One region of the Bacteroides faecis genome, then DNA from elsewhere that is predicted to be linked to it. Evidence: riboswitches for the same ligand, from Rfam matches in the RefSeq annotation. Region 1 holds a riboswitch; the other holds the start of a gene.
What was found. Region 1 has a riboswitch for thiamine pyrophosphate ahead of pnuC (nicotinamide riboside transporter PnuC). Riboswitches for the same ligand answer to the same signal wherever they lie in the genome.
Positions count from the first base shown of each region.

Region 2: linked by a shared signal. The riboswitch ahead of thiS (sulfur carrier protein ThiS) and the one ahead of pnuC (nicotinamide riboside transporter PnuC) in region 1 are both predicted to bind thiamine pyrophosphate.

Region 1 is NZ_CP081916.1:262,759-270,574, reverse strand. Features, by position in the region: gene K6V30_RS01600 (hypothetical protein) at 1-582, shown strand, start outside; gene K6V30_RS01595 (WG repeat-containing protein) at 589-1,098, shown strand; gene K6V30_RS01590 (thiamine diphosphokinase) at 1,133-1,768, opposite strand; gene pnuC (nicotinamide riboside transporter PnuC) at 1,765-2,373, opposite strand; TPP riboswitch at 2,375-2,471, opposite strand; gene K6V30_RS01580 (BT_3044 domain-containing protein) at 2,612-3,508, opposite strand; gene K6V30_RS01575 (RagB/SusD family nutrient uptake outer membrane protein) at 3,563-5,542, opposite strand; gene K6V30_RS01570 (SusC/RagA family TonB-linked outer membrane protein) at 5,555-7,816, opposite strand, start outside.
Region 2 is NZ_CP081916.1:3,913,149-3,920,964, forward strand. Features, by position in the region: gene K6V30_RS15200 (thiamine phosphate synthase) at 1-73, opposite strand, end outside; gene K6V30_RS15205 (HesA/MoeB/ThiF family protein) at 135-827, opposite strand; gene thiH (2-iminoacetate synthase ThiH) at 832-1,956, opposite strand; gene thiC (phosphomethylpyrimidine synthase ThiC) at 2,007-3,707, opposite strand; gene K6V30_RS15220 (thiazole synthase) at 3,769-4,545, opposite strand; gene K6V30_RS15225 (thiamine phosphate synthase) at 4,583-5,200, opposite strand; gene thiS (sulfur carrier protein ThiS) at 5,205-5,405, opposite strand; TPP riboswitch at 5,466-5,559, opposite strand; gene K6V30_RS15235 (sensor histidine kinase) at 5,615-7,597, opposite strand; gene K6V30_RS15240 (superoxide dismutase) at 7,751-7,816, opposite strand, start outside.

The sequences.
Region 1 (7,816 bases):
TACATCGACGAAGATATTGAAGATGAGGGAAAACTGAGGGAACAGGAGGTAAAAGTAGATAAATATCATACGAGAAATTGTTTGTATGAAGTATTGGTAGATAAATCATGGTGTAATAGAACCTACCCTAATTTAATGGAGGCATTATGTGACCGAGGGATAATTTCTGAAGATAAATTGGTGTTGTCGAAAATTGCATATTATAATTTTATCCAAAGACAATTGGATTATACCACTGCACCTAAGGAACGTCCCAATCTTGATGATTATGAAATAGCTTGGGAACTCTTTTTGAAAATTGTCGATATATTACATCCTACTGATTGTATCTTTGTTGGGATAGAGTCTTCGCAGCTGTTTGAAAGCACGATGGCCAAATATAAGATTCAATATTCAGAGATTGATATATTAGAAAAAATTAATAGAGTTTACCCAAGGAAAATGTCCATTAATATGAACCCTAACTATAGTGTTAATATTGTATTTATGAAGCATTCGTCTTGTTATTTTAGTCCAGGGAAATGGTATGAGTTTCTAACAAAACAAATACCGGAAGCAATGGAATGGATCAATTCAAAATAATTAGAAATGATGATTATCGATACCTATCCTTTTATCAATGGGAAAGCTGTTGTGTGGGTAAAAGATTCTGTATTTACGGAAGATAATTCTCCTGTTGTAGCAAAATGTGGATTAATTAACAATATAGATGAGTTTATTATTCCTCCGATATATGATAATATCCAATATATCGGAACTGATACGGTTGCTGTAAATATTGGTTTCAAGGAAGGGAAAAAATATCAGTATTCTGGAAGATGGGGAATTGTTGATTTGAACAATCAGATTCTTGTGCCCTTAAAATATACGGATATGATATGTTGGGAAGATGGCATAATGTTCTCTGCAGAATATAGGAGGAAGTGGGGTGTCATTAATATAAAGGGTGAAGTAATTATTCCTTTTAAGTTCGACTGGATATCATGGCCTGATAAAAATGGGAATATTCCTGCCTGTAAAGCAGGAAAGTATGGATGCCTTAATATGAAAGGTAATGTCATCCTTCCATTTGTTTACGATTCTGTCACTTTTAAATAGTAAAAGTGCGGCATCGTACAGGAATGAATAAATATTATAGATAATCAGAAATTACGAGGAATACTAAATATTCTCCCGTGCAATAAATGCTAAACTCTTCTGCTATAGCTTCATTCAATGTGCCTTGCCACCAATTAGTAAAGTCACTAAGAGGATAAACCAATCCTTTTCCTTTCAATCCTTTAGCACCGAAATTGATAATAGAGACTTGCTGTCCGGGATGTGAAGCGAAAGTTTGTGTATCTTGTGCAGGAATAAATATACCGTAGTCAGTTATCATCCGTACTTCCATACCACTTCTCATATACTCCATGAGTAGGCTGATGTTTCCTAATGTATGGTCTTCCCGTTTGCCGGTAGCACCTACGATGGCGATTTTCCGTATGCCTTTACTTTGCAGATAATGAACAGCTTTGGTCTGATCATTCGTCTCCTGATCCGGAATTTGATGGATAATAGAAGAAAAACGCTTTTTATATTCTGGTAGAAGCGAGTCTCCGTCTCCTATAATTATATCAGGAGTATGTCCACGCGAAATATATTCGTTGGCGGCTCCATCACAACAAACTACATATTTGGCATCTGCCAAAACTTGTAAAGGGAGTGGATGGACAGGATATTCGCCGTTGGCAAGTATCACGGCTTCGTGTGTATAGTGTTCGTTTATCATTGTATGCTCATTAATTTTTTCCATTTGAAGTAGCCAAAGATAGCTATAATGGAGTAAAGTCCGTACAATACGGAGGTGAAATAGAGATCTTTATAAATATATAGTCCGCAACAGACGATGTCGACAAGAATCCAGGCAAACCATTGCTCAATGTATTTGCGTGCCAGCATCCACATTCCGACAATGCTCAACGCTGTTGTGAAGCTGTCCAGCCACGGAACGTTACTGTCTGTGTATTCGATAAGTATCCAGGCAATGCCGACGAAAGACACGATAAACACTAGAAGCAGTGGCAGGTAACATTTCCATGGGGTATGTACAATCGGAAGGTCTTTCGGTTTCTCTGTCGTTTGCCCGTCAGTTGTCAGTTGGCTTTTCTTTTTCCGGTGTCCCCACATCCAGAAGAACCATCCGTAGATGGCAGCTATCAGATAGTAAATGTTGATGCCGAAGTCGGCATACAGTCCTGCGTCGTAATAAACAAAGATATAAATGGCCGGCATGATGATGCCCGCCAGCCACAGATAGATACTGGCGCGATACTCCAGCCACAGGTAGATAATGCCAATAAACGTACCGAATATCTCCAGATAATTCATTTCCATATTTGCTTATTTATTCGTTCTCTACGCCGGCATTACCCGGATCAGATTCTATGGGTATGTTCTCAGCCTGTCATGTTAGGGCACCCCTATTGCGTGAATCGGCGGTAAAATTACGAATTTAGCAGAAGGAAAACAAGGAATCATGTAAAAACAAGTCTTCCGTTAAAAAACGAAGAGGAGATTTCAACGGCATTTTTGTGATGCCGTGAAATCTCCTCTTCTACTCATTTGTCGTGTATTATAAAACTTCTTTTTCTTTAGTCAGTTGCTCTTCATATATCGTGTTACCGATTGTATATTTGAGGCTGAACTTTTTGGCGGTTGTGTTGTAGGTACTTTCTCCTGAGTCGACAATTGCCGGTCCGTTTTCAGCATCCCATGCTTTGACCGAAACTTTCTTCACATCATTAGTGCCTTCCACTATCTGATCCGTGATGGTCAGTTCTATTGTACCCGTTTGGATATCAGCCTTCTCGTCGCTCTCGTTGTTCATGGCATAGAATAGTCTGACGGTGTTGACTCCGGTAGGCTTAATCGTTTTAGGCTTCTGAATCGTCTTCGGAGTTTCTCCTTCTAAAGTGGTATGTCCACTCATCTGGTAATTGCCCGAATAGTCATTCTTTAATTTTAATAGAACCAACATTTTACACCCGGATGTACTTATCGGATATCCTGTTGTACTTTCTATTTCGACGGGGATGACGTATGACTGGTCAATCTTCAGACTTGCTGTCTTTATCAACACAGGAACTTCGGCGGAAATACCTTCAGCGTGCTTGATTACCGTATTCTCCAAAGAAGGAATGGAATATAAATCAGTATCCAGTGATTTATAATATTTGTCCTCATTCAGAACGGTCCAGTATTTTTTATTGTAAATATCTACCAACTCTTCGTTGATCTTCATTTTTACGTTCACATCTCGGTCTAATGCTAATGTACCGGAACTGCTGACCGTGAAATAAGTTTTCACTTCTTCGTTACTGTAACTTACTTCTGTGGTCCATACTCGGTTGTAAGCACCGATCAGGTAGATTTCTTTCTGATATTGTTCTTTGTCAAGCAGGTCTTTTTCACAAGAAGTGATGGAGAGCGTTAATAAAGAACAGACCACTAGTTTGTATATTGATCTCATTATATGTTCAATTTTATATGATTAATAATCAGTTATATGATGGAAAGGGGAAAGTTACCAATCTCCGAATCCGTCCCATCCTGGATTTTGTTTCAGTTTGGCATTTTTATCCAATACGGCTCTCGGAATAGGATAGAAGTACATCTTCCTGTCAAAGCTGCGTAATGCATACTTATGAACTACATTGACAACAGTATAGAATTGGTCTCTTTCGGTCGTCTTCTTGGTAACGTCCATACCTTGTACCGGTTTGTTTTCTTCTGTTTCTGCTAGTCCCCAACGACGCAGGTCATGATATCTTCTTCCTTCGCACGCAAATTCGATCATACGTTCGCGGATGATTAACTGACGCATCTTCACTTGATCGGCGGCATCGGCAAGGGTGATGCCCGGCAATCCGGCACGGTAACGAATCATGTTGAAGTAGTACATGATTTCCTCCGGATTATACAAAACATGATAAGTGGTGTTATCTGCCGCTTCCGTATATTCCGGTTTTCCTTTCAGTTCATTCAATGCTTCTACATAGTTCAACAGTATTTCCGCATATCTGAATACAGGGAATGTTTTCGGTTTTATTTTAGCACCTGTATGACTGGTACAGTTATCCTCCGGATGGATATATTTCTTTAGAGTATATCCCGTTAAGTTATAGTCTTCTGGATTGGCAGCCTGTTTTGCACAGTTGCCATTCACGTAATATCCTGCTGTAAAGTTAGTCACGTTGGGAGCTTCGGTTCCTGTTACCGAAGTTGCGGGCCAGAAACATTCACAGAATCCGATAGATGCGTAGAAACGCGGTTCGCGGTCCAGATACATTTTGGCAACGGTTGGTCTCAGCTCATATCCTGTGGCGATGGTAGGTACAGTACCCGCTTCTTCATAATAATCAGGTTGTTGCACATAATCTTCTCCATCTTTCATGTAGTAGGCATCTATGAGTTTCTGAGTGATTCCTAAGCCGTTCCATCCTCCCAGTTTCAACGGGAAGGCGATTGAAATGATGTTGTTGTTCAAGGGAGTAGCATAAATAAGTTCAGGGTTTTTCACAGCCAGTGCTTCTCCATTGAACATGTCTATATACGAATGGTAAGGATCGATTCCTCCTACTCCTAACGGAAATTCCGCTTGTGACGCCTGAGAGGATGCATACGTGTTTTCATCGCTGGGTACAGTGTATAATGAGTAAATACCGCTATCGATAATTCTCTTGGAGGCAGCAGCTGATTTCGCCCATTTCACCGGGTCATATTGCTGGGCTATCATGTTTCGTCCGTCGGAAGTGGTCCAGTCGGCATAATATTGATTGCCGTTGTACCACTTGGAAGCTTGGTAAAGCCGGACACGTGACATGAGGGCGGCTGCCGCATATTTGGTAGGACGTTCGAACTGAGTGCTCGGGCGCGTCGGGTCCAGTAGACTGTAAGCTTCTTCGAGGTCTTTGCAGATATATTCCACACATTCATCGTACGTGTTACGTTCGAATGACAAGTTTTCAATGTTTTCATCTACCGACAGCGGCTCTTCGGGAAGGATGACTGCCGGTCCGTAAAGCTCCAACAGATAGAAATAGAAGGAAGCTCTCATGAAATGAGTCAAACCCATAATTTCACGTCTGTCCAATCCTTTCAGGTCTTTGCATTCATCGATGCGGGTGAAGATAGTGTTACACTTACGGATACCTTTGTAGTATTGTCCCCACATGTTGTAGTAAGAATCGTTCTGCGTAATTTTGTCTGCATACAAGTAGGTACCGGCGTACTCAGCTTTCTGCCATGACAGAAGGACTTCATCTACCGCAGTCTCGTAAGGACCGTAGGAACCGGAAAACAAGTTGCCTTGAGCGGGCATTAATGCCGCAGTTCCCCACACATAACGCTCCAGATAATCTTGTCTGGCAAAGATGGAGTCGAGTGGAGTCAGGTCGTTAAAGTATTCATCAACTGCCAGATAGTTGCATGAAGTCAGCATGAACGGGATGATTCCCAGTGTCGTGCATAGAATATGAAGGCTTTTCTTTAATATCTTTTTCATAATAGTTTTCAATTAGAACGTAGCTGTTAACTGTAAAGAGAAGGTACGCTGTAGCGGATATACGGCGCCGTTTTTAGATGCCTGTCCCGGATCCCATAGTTTCACTGAATCCCATACTGCCAGATTCTGTCCGACAAATTGCAGATTCATATCACTGATGCCCACTGTCCTTAGTACTTTATTCGTTCCGATACGATAGGAAATATCCAATGATTTCCAACGCAGGTAAGAACCATCTGCCAGCCAGAAAGTAGAAGCACGGTTATTGTTCTTATTCTCTCCGTAAGTCAGGCGCGGGAAACGTGCATTCGGGTTTTCTGTAGAAGGATCCCCTGAATACCATGCCGGTGTCCAACGATTCTTCGGGTCGTTTACGATGGATAGAATGTTGCCGACTTCTCCGCCTGAGAAGGGATAGAATCCGGAACCGCCGTATAAGAAGTTAACTTTGGCTGCTCCAGTGAATAAAGCACTGATAGTCCATCTTTTATATCTGTACTCCAGTGCAAAACCGTATTGAATTTGCGGTACATTGGAGTGTGCAATAGGAACAATATCGTCATCGTCAATTTTTCCGTCAGCGTTCACGTCTTTATAGCGGATATCTCCGGGGCGTACTTCGCCGTATGTCTGTTTCGGGCTTCGGTTGATTTCATCCTGATTTTGAAATAAGCCTAATGCAACCAAACCGCGCATAACACCATAATTTACATCGCTATACGATTGGTAAGGGTAGCGCACCGCATCTTGGTCCCAATGTACAACTTTGCTGACAGCATATGTCATGTTGGCACGCACCGTGAAAGAGTTGTCTTCGTTTATTTTCTGGTTCAGGTAAATGTTACCATCTATACCGCTACTGCGCATACGTCCTACGTTGGTATATGGGTTGGTCACGACGCCTACTTCCGAAGGCATCATTTTTCTTTCCTGAAAAATATTATCACGAGTGTCTCTGAAGATATCTACCGTTCCACCTATTTTATCATTGAGAAATTGGAAGTCGATACCCAGGTTATATTTCTTGGCTACCTCCCAATGTAAGTTGTTGGCTCCGATTTGTTTTTCTGTCAATCCATTGGAACCCCAACGACTACCACCTCCAAAGTTAATCAACGTCAGATATGGGAACCGACGTCCACCACCGATCTGATCGTTACCAACTTCACCATAAGAAGCTCTGATCTTCAAAAAGTTGAGCCATCCTGCATGATTCTGCATAAATTCGTATTGGGTCGGGATCCATCCTAAGGCTATTGCAGGGAACAAACCGAATTGTTTGCCCGGTTCAAAGTTTTCGGAACCGGTGTATCCTACGTTTCCTTCTATCAGATAAGCATCTTTATAAGAGTAAGTAGCTCTGGCAGATAATGCTTGATAACGTTTGGGAATAGATGAAATTTCATCATTTGCTTCGGTGGTTTCGGTGCTTTGCATATAGTAATGTATCAAACCGGTTACACGGTGTTCCTGATTGAAAAGTCTTTCATAGGCAAGTTGCGATTCGAAGTAATATCTCCGGTCACTGGCAGCACTCTTGGCGAATTGAATGTTGCTGGCTGATACCGTACGTTGTGTCATTAATGAACCGTCATTGTAACGGCCAAAGGCCTTGTATAGGTCCGGCATTTTGGAGCGGACTACGTTGTGTATATTGTTATTGTTATACGAGAACATTCCTCTGGCAGTCAAACCCTTGATCCATTTTCCGAAGTCTTGACGTAAGGTGAAATTGATGTTCATAGTGGTCCGGTTTCCCTTTTTAAATCCGGTATGGTTCAACAAGATATATGGTGAGATTTGTTCTCCGTTTTTCCCATAAGCAGGAAGCATTCCATTGGAATAACGTAAAGGCACCGTCAGGGGAGTCAGATAGGCTTGTGCGGCCCAGAGTGCGTCATTGTTAGTTCCGAATCCCGGTGCTCTGTCTTCTACAATAGCTCCGTCCATAGCCAATCCCATGATCGTCGATGAAGTTAGATTCATGTCTACCTTTGCGCGGAAATTATATTTAGCCCATTTGACATTCGTGTTGTATTTGTTAACTTTGTCTTGCTTGAAGATAGCATCTTTGAATGTACCTCCTACACTGACAAAATATCTGGCAACTTTTCCACCACCGGATACATTTAAATAGTGCTGATGATTAATAGTTACATCTTTCAGTATCTCTTTTTGCCAGTTAACGTTTGGATATAAGTCATTGTCCAGTCCTGCTTTAATAATCTCCAGTTCTGTCGGGCTATAAAGAGGGTCCATATTGCTTACCACTCG
Region 2 (7,816 bases), 2.6 Mb from region 1:
CTTCGAAAAGAGCGGTAATAATCTTATCTTCTTCAACGAAGAAAGTAGGGGTGGTAACTACAATTAGTTTCATTTCCTTTGTTAAGTTGTAAACTTTAGCAAAGTTACTAATTAACTATTTCAGAAACCAACGTTTATAGTGAAAATTTGTTAGATTGCAATGTCCGCAAGTCAATAGTCCATAGTTTGCCCGACAATACTTCTCCAAAGCCGCATATAATCTTCAGCACTTCTGTTGCCTCGATGCTCCCTGTCACAGCGGGAGTGATGCCCATTACACCCTTGGGAGGCGGGGGCATTCGTTTCATTTCCTCTTCGTCGGGGTATAGGTCCCGATAGTCTTTTTTCTCTTCTCCGTAATGGAAAACAGATACCTGGCCTTCGAAGCCGCAGATGGCTCCATAGACATAGACTTTCCCCGTTTTTGCACAGATGTCATTGATCAGATAACGGGTAGGGAAGTTGTCGCAGCCATCTACTACAATATCATACTGACTGATGATTTCTTGTGCGTTTTCTTCTGTTAGACGGGTAGGATAAGGCTGGGAAGTTGTCTCGCTGTTGAGTGCGGAAAGCCGTTCAGCGGCACATATTGCTTTCGGTTTACCTAATTCTTTTTCTGAATAGAGCACCTGTCTTTGCAGATTGCTGATACTGACCACATCGTCGTCTACCAGTCCTATACAACCTACTCCTGCTCCGGCCAGATAGAGGGCGATGGGAGAGCCTAACCCTCCTACGCCTACAATAAGAACCTTTGCTTGCTTCAGTTTCCGCTGTCCCTCTTCTCCGATTTCGGGAAGGATCATTTGCCTGTCGTATCGCATCGTTTTATCTTTTAAAGTCAAAAGACTGGTCCCAGTCTTTCCAGACCGGTTCACGTCCCAGTTTTCTCAAATCACGTTCTACTTCTATCGCTTTCCGTTCGTCGCTCACATGAAACTGTTCCAGCGTTTGCGGATAGCTGTAATATCCACCCGGTTCAGTCTTGCTTTCAGCACTCATGGTAGTTACCCCCAGAGTTGCCATGTGATTTCGTATCTCGGCACTTTCGCGGGTAGAATAAGAGATATCTACATCATGGTCGAAGATACGCATGGCGAATGTAAGCTGTGCAAGTTCCCGGTCGTTCATGATGACGTTGGGTTGGAAACCATCGTTTTCGGATGGACGCATACGGGGGAAGTTGACGCTGTACTTGGTTTTCCAATAATGTTTCTGCAAGTAGCGGAGGTGGTAAGCCATCATTGTCACATCGGTCCGCCACTCTTCCAGACCGATCAGAACACCCATTCCTATCTTGTGGACACCGGCTTGTCCCATACGGTCGAAACCATTGACACGCCATTCGAATTTGGACTTCATGCCTCTCGGGTGATACTTTTTATAGTTCGCCTTGTTGTAGGTTTCCTGAAAACAGATGACTCCGTTCAGTCCGTGATGAGTGAGCTCTTTATATTCTTCCGCTTTGAGGGGCATCACTTCAATTTGAAGATTGCTGAAATAAGGTTTGGCCAAGTCCAGTGCACGGGCGATGTAAGGCACTCCTGCCGCTGCCGGATTTTCACCGGTCACGAGTAACAGATTCTCGAAAGGAGCCAGCCGTTTGATGGCTTTATATTCGTTGATGATTTCCTCTTCGGTCAGAATCGTTCTTTTCATCGGATTGCTGATGTGGAAACCACAGTAAACACAGGAGTTGGTACATGAATTGGTGATGTAGAGCGGTACGAACATAGAGATTGTTTTGCCGAACCGTTCCATCGTATATTTCTGGCTGAGGCGAGCCATCACTTCCAGATATGGAGTGGCGGCAGGTGAGATCAATGCCATAAAGTCGTTGACGTCCAGATGCTCTTTTTTACCCAATGCACGGCGCACATCGGCATCTGTCTTGGAATAGATGGCTTTTGTCGTCTCTTCCCAGGATATTTTTTCTAATTCGTCTGAGAACATTTTTTTTAAGTTATAAGTTAGTTGTAAATTGGTTTTAAGTTTTTCACCACTTACTGTTTGTCATTATGGGCGTTTTTCTTCAAGTCACGAGACAATCTCATGGCACAGAAATTAGGTCCGCACATCGTACAGTATTCTCCGTCGATGTGATGTCCCGCACGGAAATATCCTTGTGCCCGTTCCGGATCGAGAGACAAGTCGAACTGGTCTTTCCAGCGGAACTCGTAGCGGGCTTTGCTCAATGCATTGTCGCGAACCTGTGCTCCCGGATGGCCTTTGGCGAGATCGGCGGCATGGGCGGCAATCTTGTATGTGATGACGCCTACACGCACATCTTCTTTATCCGGCAAGGCAAGATGCTCTTTCGGAGTGACATAGCAAAGCATGGCCGTGCCCAGCCAACCAATCTGAGCCGCTCCGATAGCGGAGGTAATATGATCGTATCCCGGAGCAATGTCGGTGACCAAAGGACCGAGCGTATAAAACGGCGCATCATGACATTTCTCGATCTGGCGCTCCATGTTTTCTTTGATTTTATGCATCGGTACATGCCCAGGACCTTCGATGAACGCCTGTACATTCTTTTTCCAGGCACGAAGCACCAGCTCGCCCATGGTATCCAGTTCCGCAAATTGTGCTTTGTCGTTGGCATCGTGGATGGACCCCGGACGCAATCCGTCTCCCAATGATACGGCAACGTCATATTGAGCCAGAATATCACAAATATCATCAAAGTGCTCATACAGGAAACTTTCCTGATTGTGTACCAGACACCATTTGCTCATGATACTTCCTCCACGGCTGACGATACCGCACAGACGCTCGTCGGCAAGATGCACATTGTGGCGACGAATACCTGCATGAATCGTGAAGTAATCCACTCCCTGTTCGCACTGTTCTATCAACGTATCCCGATAGATTTCCCAACTAAGATCCTCGACTACGCCGTTCACTTTTTCAAGTGCCTGATAAATAGGTACAGTACCCACCGGCACCGGACAGTTACGGATAATCCACTCACGCGTCTCATGGATATTCTCTCCGGTGGAAAGGTCCATCAGCGTGTCACCTCCCCATTTACAGCTCCACAAAGCCTTTTCCACTTCCTCATCAATGCTGGAAGTCGTAGCCGAATTTCCGATGTTCGTATTGATTTTCACCAGGAAGTTACGACCGATAATCATTGGTTCAGCTTCCGGATGATTGATATTGGCCGGGAGTACCGCACGGCCTTCTGCTATTTCCTTACGGACAAATTCGGGAGTGATATGAGTCTCGATTCCGAGCTCTTCACAGTTCATATTTTCCCGGATAGCCACATATTCCATTTCCGGAGTGATAATGCCTCGTTTGGCATATGCCATTTGGGTGATGGCTTCTCCTTTTCGGGCACGGTAGGGAAGGGCGATGTGCTCAAAACGAAGATGGTCCAGACTCTTGTCGTCCCGTCGCATTTGCCCGTATTCCGAAGTGATTTCGGGGAGTTGTTCCACATCGCCACGTGACACAATCCACTCTTCACGTAAGCGTGGAAGTCCTTTTTTAAGGTCGATGCTCATTGATGAATCGCTGAACGGTCCGCTGGTATCATATACATATACTTCCGGATTTGGAGTCACTATTTTTTCGTCTCCTTCGAAGCTGGTGCTGGGCACTTGTTCTACTTTCCGCATGGCTACACGGATATTCGGATAGAGCTTGCCCGGCAGATATACTTTCTGAGAGCGGGGGAATTTTATTTTTTGTTCCATGAATTTTTTATTCTAGTATGATAAAAAAGTAGTCAATTAGACATTACTCATTGCTTATTACTTATTCATTCAGAAATGCGGTTAAAGGCGAACTCGCTTCTGCAACAAAGTTGTCGGCCTGCATGCCCAGACCTGCTTCGTATGCCCGCCTTCCGGCCTCGGTAGCCGCTTTGAAAGCCAGCGCCATTTCTACCGGATTGCCTGCTACGGCGATAGCTGTGTTCACCAGTACGGCGGATGCTCCCAGTTCCATTGCTTCGGCGGCATGACTGGGCGCACCGATGCCGGCATCTACCACAACAGGGATGCCTGCCTGTTCGATAATAATTTGCAGGAATTCTTTAGTCTGCAATCCTTTGTTGGTACCGATGGGGGCACCAAGCGGCATTACAGTAGCTGCGCCGGCTTCTTCCAACCGTTTGCAGAGTACGGGGTCGGCCTGACAGTAGGGCAGTACTATAAATCCCAGTTTGACAAGCTGTTCGGTAGCTTTTAATGTCTCGATAGAGTCGGGGAGCAGATAGCGGGGATCAGGATGAATTTCCAGTTTCAGCCAGTTGGTTCCGAATGCTTCGCGTGCCATCTGTGCGGCAAAAACAGCTTCTTCTGCATCGCGTACCCCCGATGTATTGGGCAGTAGCTGAATATTCGGATGAATAATATGTTTCAGCATATCGTCTTCTTTGTCATCCATGTCGATGCGTTTCATAGCTACAGTTACCATTTCTGTGCCCGATGCCAGAATAGCTTGTTCCATTACTTCATTGGAATTGAACTTTCCTGTACCCAGGAAAAGGCGGGAGTCAAACTCACGGCCTGCAATTACTAACTTTTCCACTTTTCTCTTCTTTTATTTGATTATACATTTGACGTAATTAATAACTCTCCAAAATTCTGCGTGTCTCCTCTGCCGGATCTTCCGCCCGGAGAATCGTTCCGGAAAGTGCGATTCCGTTTACTCCGGTTTCGAGTATGGCGGGTATATCCTCATAGGTGATTCCTCCGATAGCTACTACCGGGAGTTCGATATTCGCCTCCTTCATCTGAGATAAAATAGCGGTATAGCCTTCCAGCCCCAGAACAGGGCTCAGGTTTTTCTTTGTAGTAGTGAACCGGAAAGGACCGATGCCGAGATAATCTGCTCCGGCACGATAATGTTGTACGACGTCTTCGAATGTATTTGCCGTACCACCGATGATAAATGATTCTCCAAGCAGTTGCCGTGCCTCATCGATAGGCATGTCTTTTTTGCCCAGATGCACACCGTCCACTTCCAGCTTTCTGGCAAGTTCGACGTGGTCATCCAGAATTAAGATCGCTTCCTTCTCTTTGCAGAGCGGTTTTAGCTGGAGGGCAACCGCTTCCACTTCTTCGCACGGAGCTTCCTTCATGCGTAGCTGTATCCACTTGCATCCCCCTTCGAGTGCCATGAGTGCCGATTCGAAACAGGTATACCGATCGGTCTGGTGAGTGATAAATTGTAGACTGACCATGCTTTTACCCTCCACAAGCCGCTTTGATGATCACCAGGTTGTCATTCTCCTGCAACGAAAACTTTTCCCATTCGGTGCGCGGAATCATTTTGTTGTTTACGGCAATCGCGATGCCTTGTACCGGAAGTCCCAGTTGGGCTGCCAATTGTGTAAGGGTAGAAGCGGGAGTCATTTCCACCTCTTTGTTGTTTACTTGTACTTTCATTGTCCTATCAGAGTTAATAAGTTGAAAGTAAATACAAAGAGCGTGCTTATATGGAAAGGCGATAAGAAGAAACACAATCCCTACGTCAGTGCTAACTGCCTCAGGTTCCTAGGGTATAATCTCAGCCCCTCTTGGGGCACCCCTTTGTCTTTACGGGAGCAAAGTAAGCGAAAAAGAAACAGATAAACACCAAATCATCCGATTTTTTTTCATTTTTCTTCCGATTCCTGCTTTTTGATAGGATGGGAAAAGACAAACCGTGCCCCGTTCTTATAATTCTTATCGATCCAGATATCGCCTCCCATACGTTGTATGGTCAGTTTGCAGATCGCCAGTCCCAGGCCTGTTCCCTGCACAAATTCGTTGAGCTTCTCAAAACGCTGGAATACCAGTTCCTGTTTGTCCTCGGGAATTCCCGAGCCTGTATCGGTCACGGAAAACAGCATACACTGGTCTTCCTCATCTATTTCATAATCCAGCGTAATGCTTCCGCCGTCAGGAGTAAACTTCAGTGCGTTGTTCAGCAAGTTGGTAATGACCTGCTGCAAGCGTAACGGATCGGTGTAGAGCATATAAGGTTCTTTCGGCATCCGGAGTCTGATATCTATATCCTTTGTCCTGTTCTTTCTGGTCAGCGTAATCATGTTCTGACAATGATTGACCAGTTCGCACCATTCATACTTGAACAGCAGTTTGCCGGATTCCAGACGCGATACGTCCAGTACATCACTGATCAGTTGCAATAATAACTCCGAATTGGTCTGAATGATGTCCGCATACTCTTTTTGCTCCTCTGTTGTCTCTACGGTATCAATCAGCAGGCTGGAAAAGCCGACAATAGCGTTCAGAGGTGTCCGTATTTCGTGACTCATGTTCGAAACGAAGGCACTTTTCAGCTGATTGGCTTCTTCGGCACGCTCTTTGGCGTGACGAAGCGCGTTTTCTGATAATTCCAGTTTCTTTTTATCTTCCCTCAATTGTGCTGTTGTCTTTTCGAGGTGGTTCTTCAGAATCTTTGTCCGGTAATAATAATACAATGAGATGAACAGTCCGCCTATCAGCACAAGAAATGTAAGCAGAATAAACTGAACTTCCGTGCGATACGCCTGGAAGAAAGGTATCGGCTGGTTGATGACAAGTGAATTGAACGGTAGTTTCTTGTCATGGAATCCCCATTCTTTCAGTTTGTTGGCATCAAACTTATATTTGTTGGGCAATAAATAGATATTACTGATGTTTTCTTCTCCCTTGTCCAGAAATAGATAAGCCTGTTCAGCCATGTTTTGCCCTATTCCGGCATATTGAGGCACATATCCGCCGATAGCCCAGTAACCGATTGCGGTGGCAGTCATACTGAATACGGGAAGTGAAGGATTGGCTTTGGAGAAAGCATATACGGAGTTATTCATATACGTGATACCCCGGCTGTCAATTCTCCAGATACCTAGCAGCATCACAGAATTCTTCGGTACTTTGCGCAATTGGTTGACGGCTGCATCGAGGGTGTGCGTACGGCCATCAATGTAGGTAGTCGACAATTCAGGGTAACGTACCATGTTCTTTTTCACCCAAGCTTGCTCGGCAAGTCCGTTGTAAGTATTGTCCGAGATGAACACCAGATGCTCCATGTCCGGATAGAAACTTCGCATCATTTCGATATCTCTGTCAATGTCATATTCATATGTATTACAATATATTACATTGTACTCTTTCATCCTTTCCGTTAAGTCGATGCTTGGAGGATCATAAGTCTGTATATGGATGGAATCTTCCGGTATGCGGATACCGTTGCGGGTTGCCATAGCACAAAATACGGGAAGCTGTTTGTACTTCTCATCTTCGAGATGCAGGAAGCTGCTCCACGCTTCGCCTCCCAGCAGGATGACCAGTTTCGCATTCGGGTGTTTATCCAGAATATTGGTGAGCGTTTTTTTCCACTCCCTGGCTTGATTGAGGTCGGTAGCATTCATGTTTTCTACGATGGTGGAATACTTTCCGCCCAGCAGACGGTACGTTTCTACAAATGTGTTGATATTATCGTAAGTATATTTGGTATCAGAATTGTAGGACGTGACAAAAAGTATCTCCTCCTTCGATTCTTCCGGAGTAGCCGCATTGCTGAAGAAGGGGAGCAAAAGTAAGAAAATAACATCGACAATGCGCCATTTTTTATTTTTCTGCTGAAGTGTCATAATTGTCTGTTTTGGGTTCGGCTGTTGCAAAAATACAACTTATACCTTTGAAATACAATAGAATGTTTAGGTTTTGTGCCGGAAAAAAGGTCGCTGTGAAATTCACAACGACCTTTCCGATAGTATAGCTTAGTTTAATTTTAATGAGTCCGGTTACATTCTTTTTTCTACCACGTCCCAGTCGATGATATTCCACAGGGCGTTCACGTGGTCGGCACG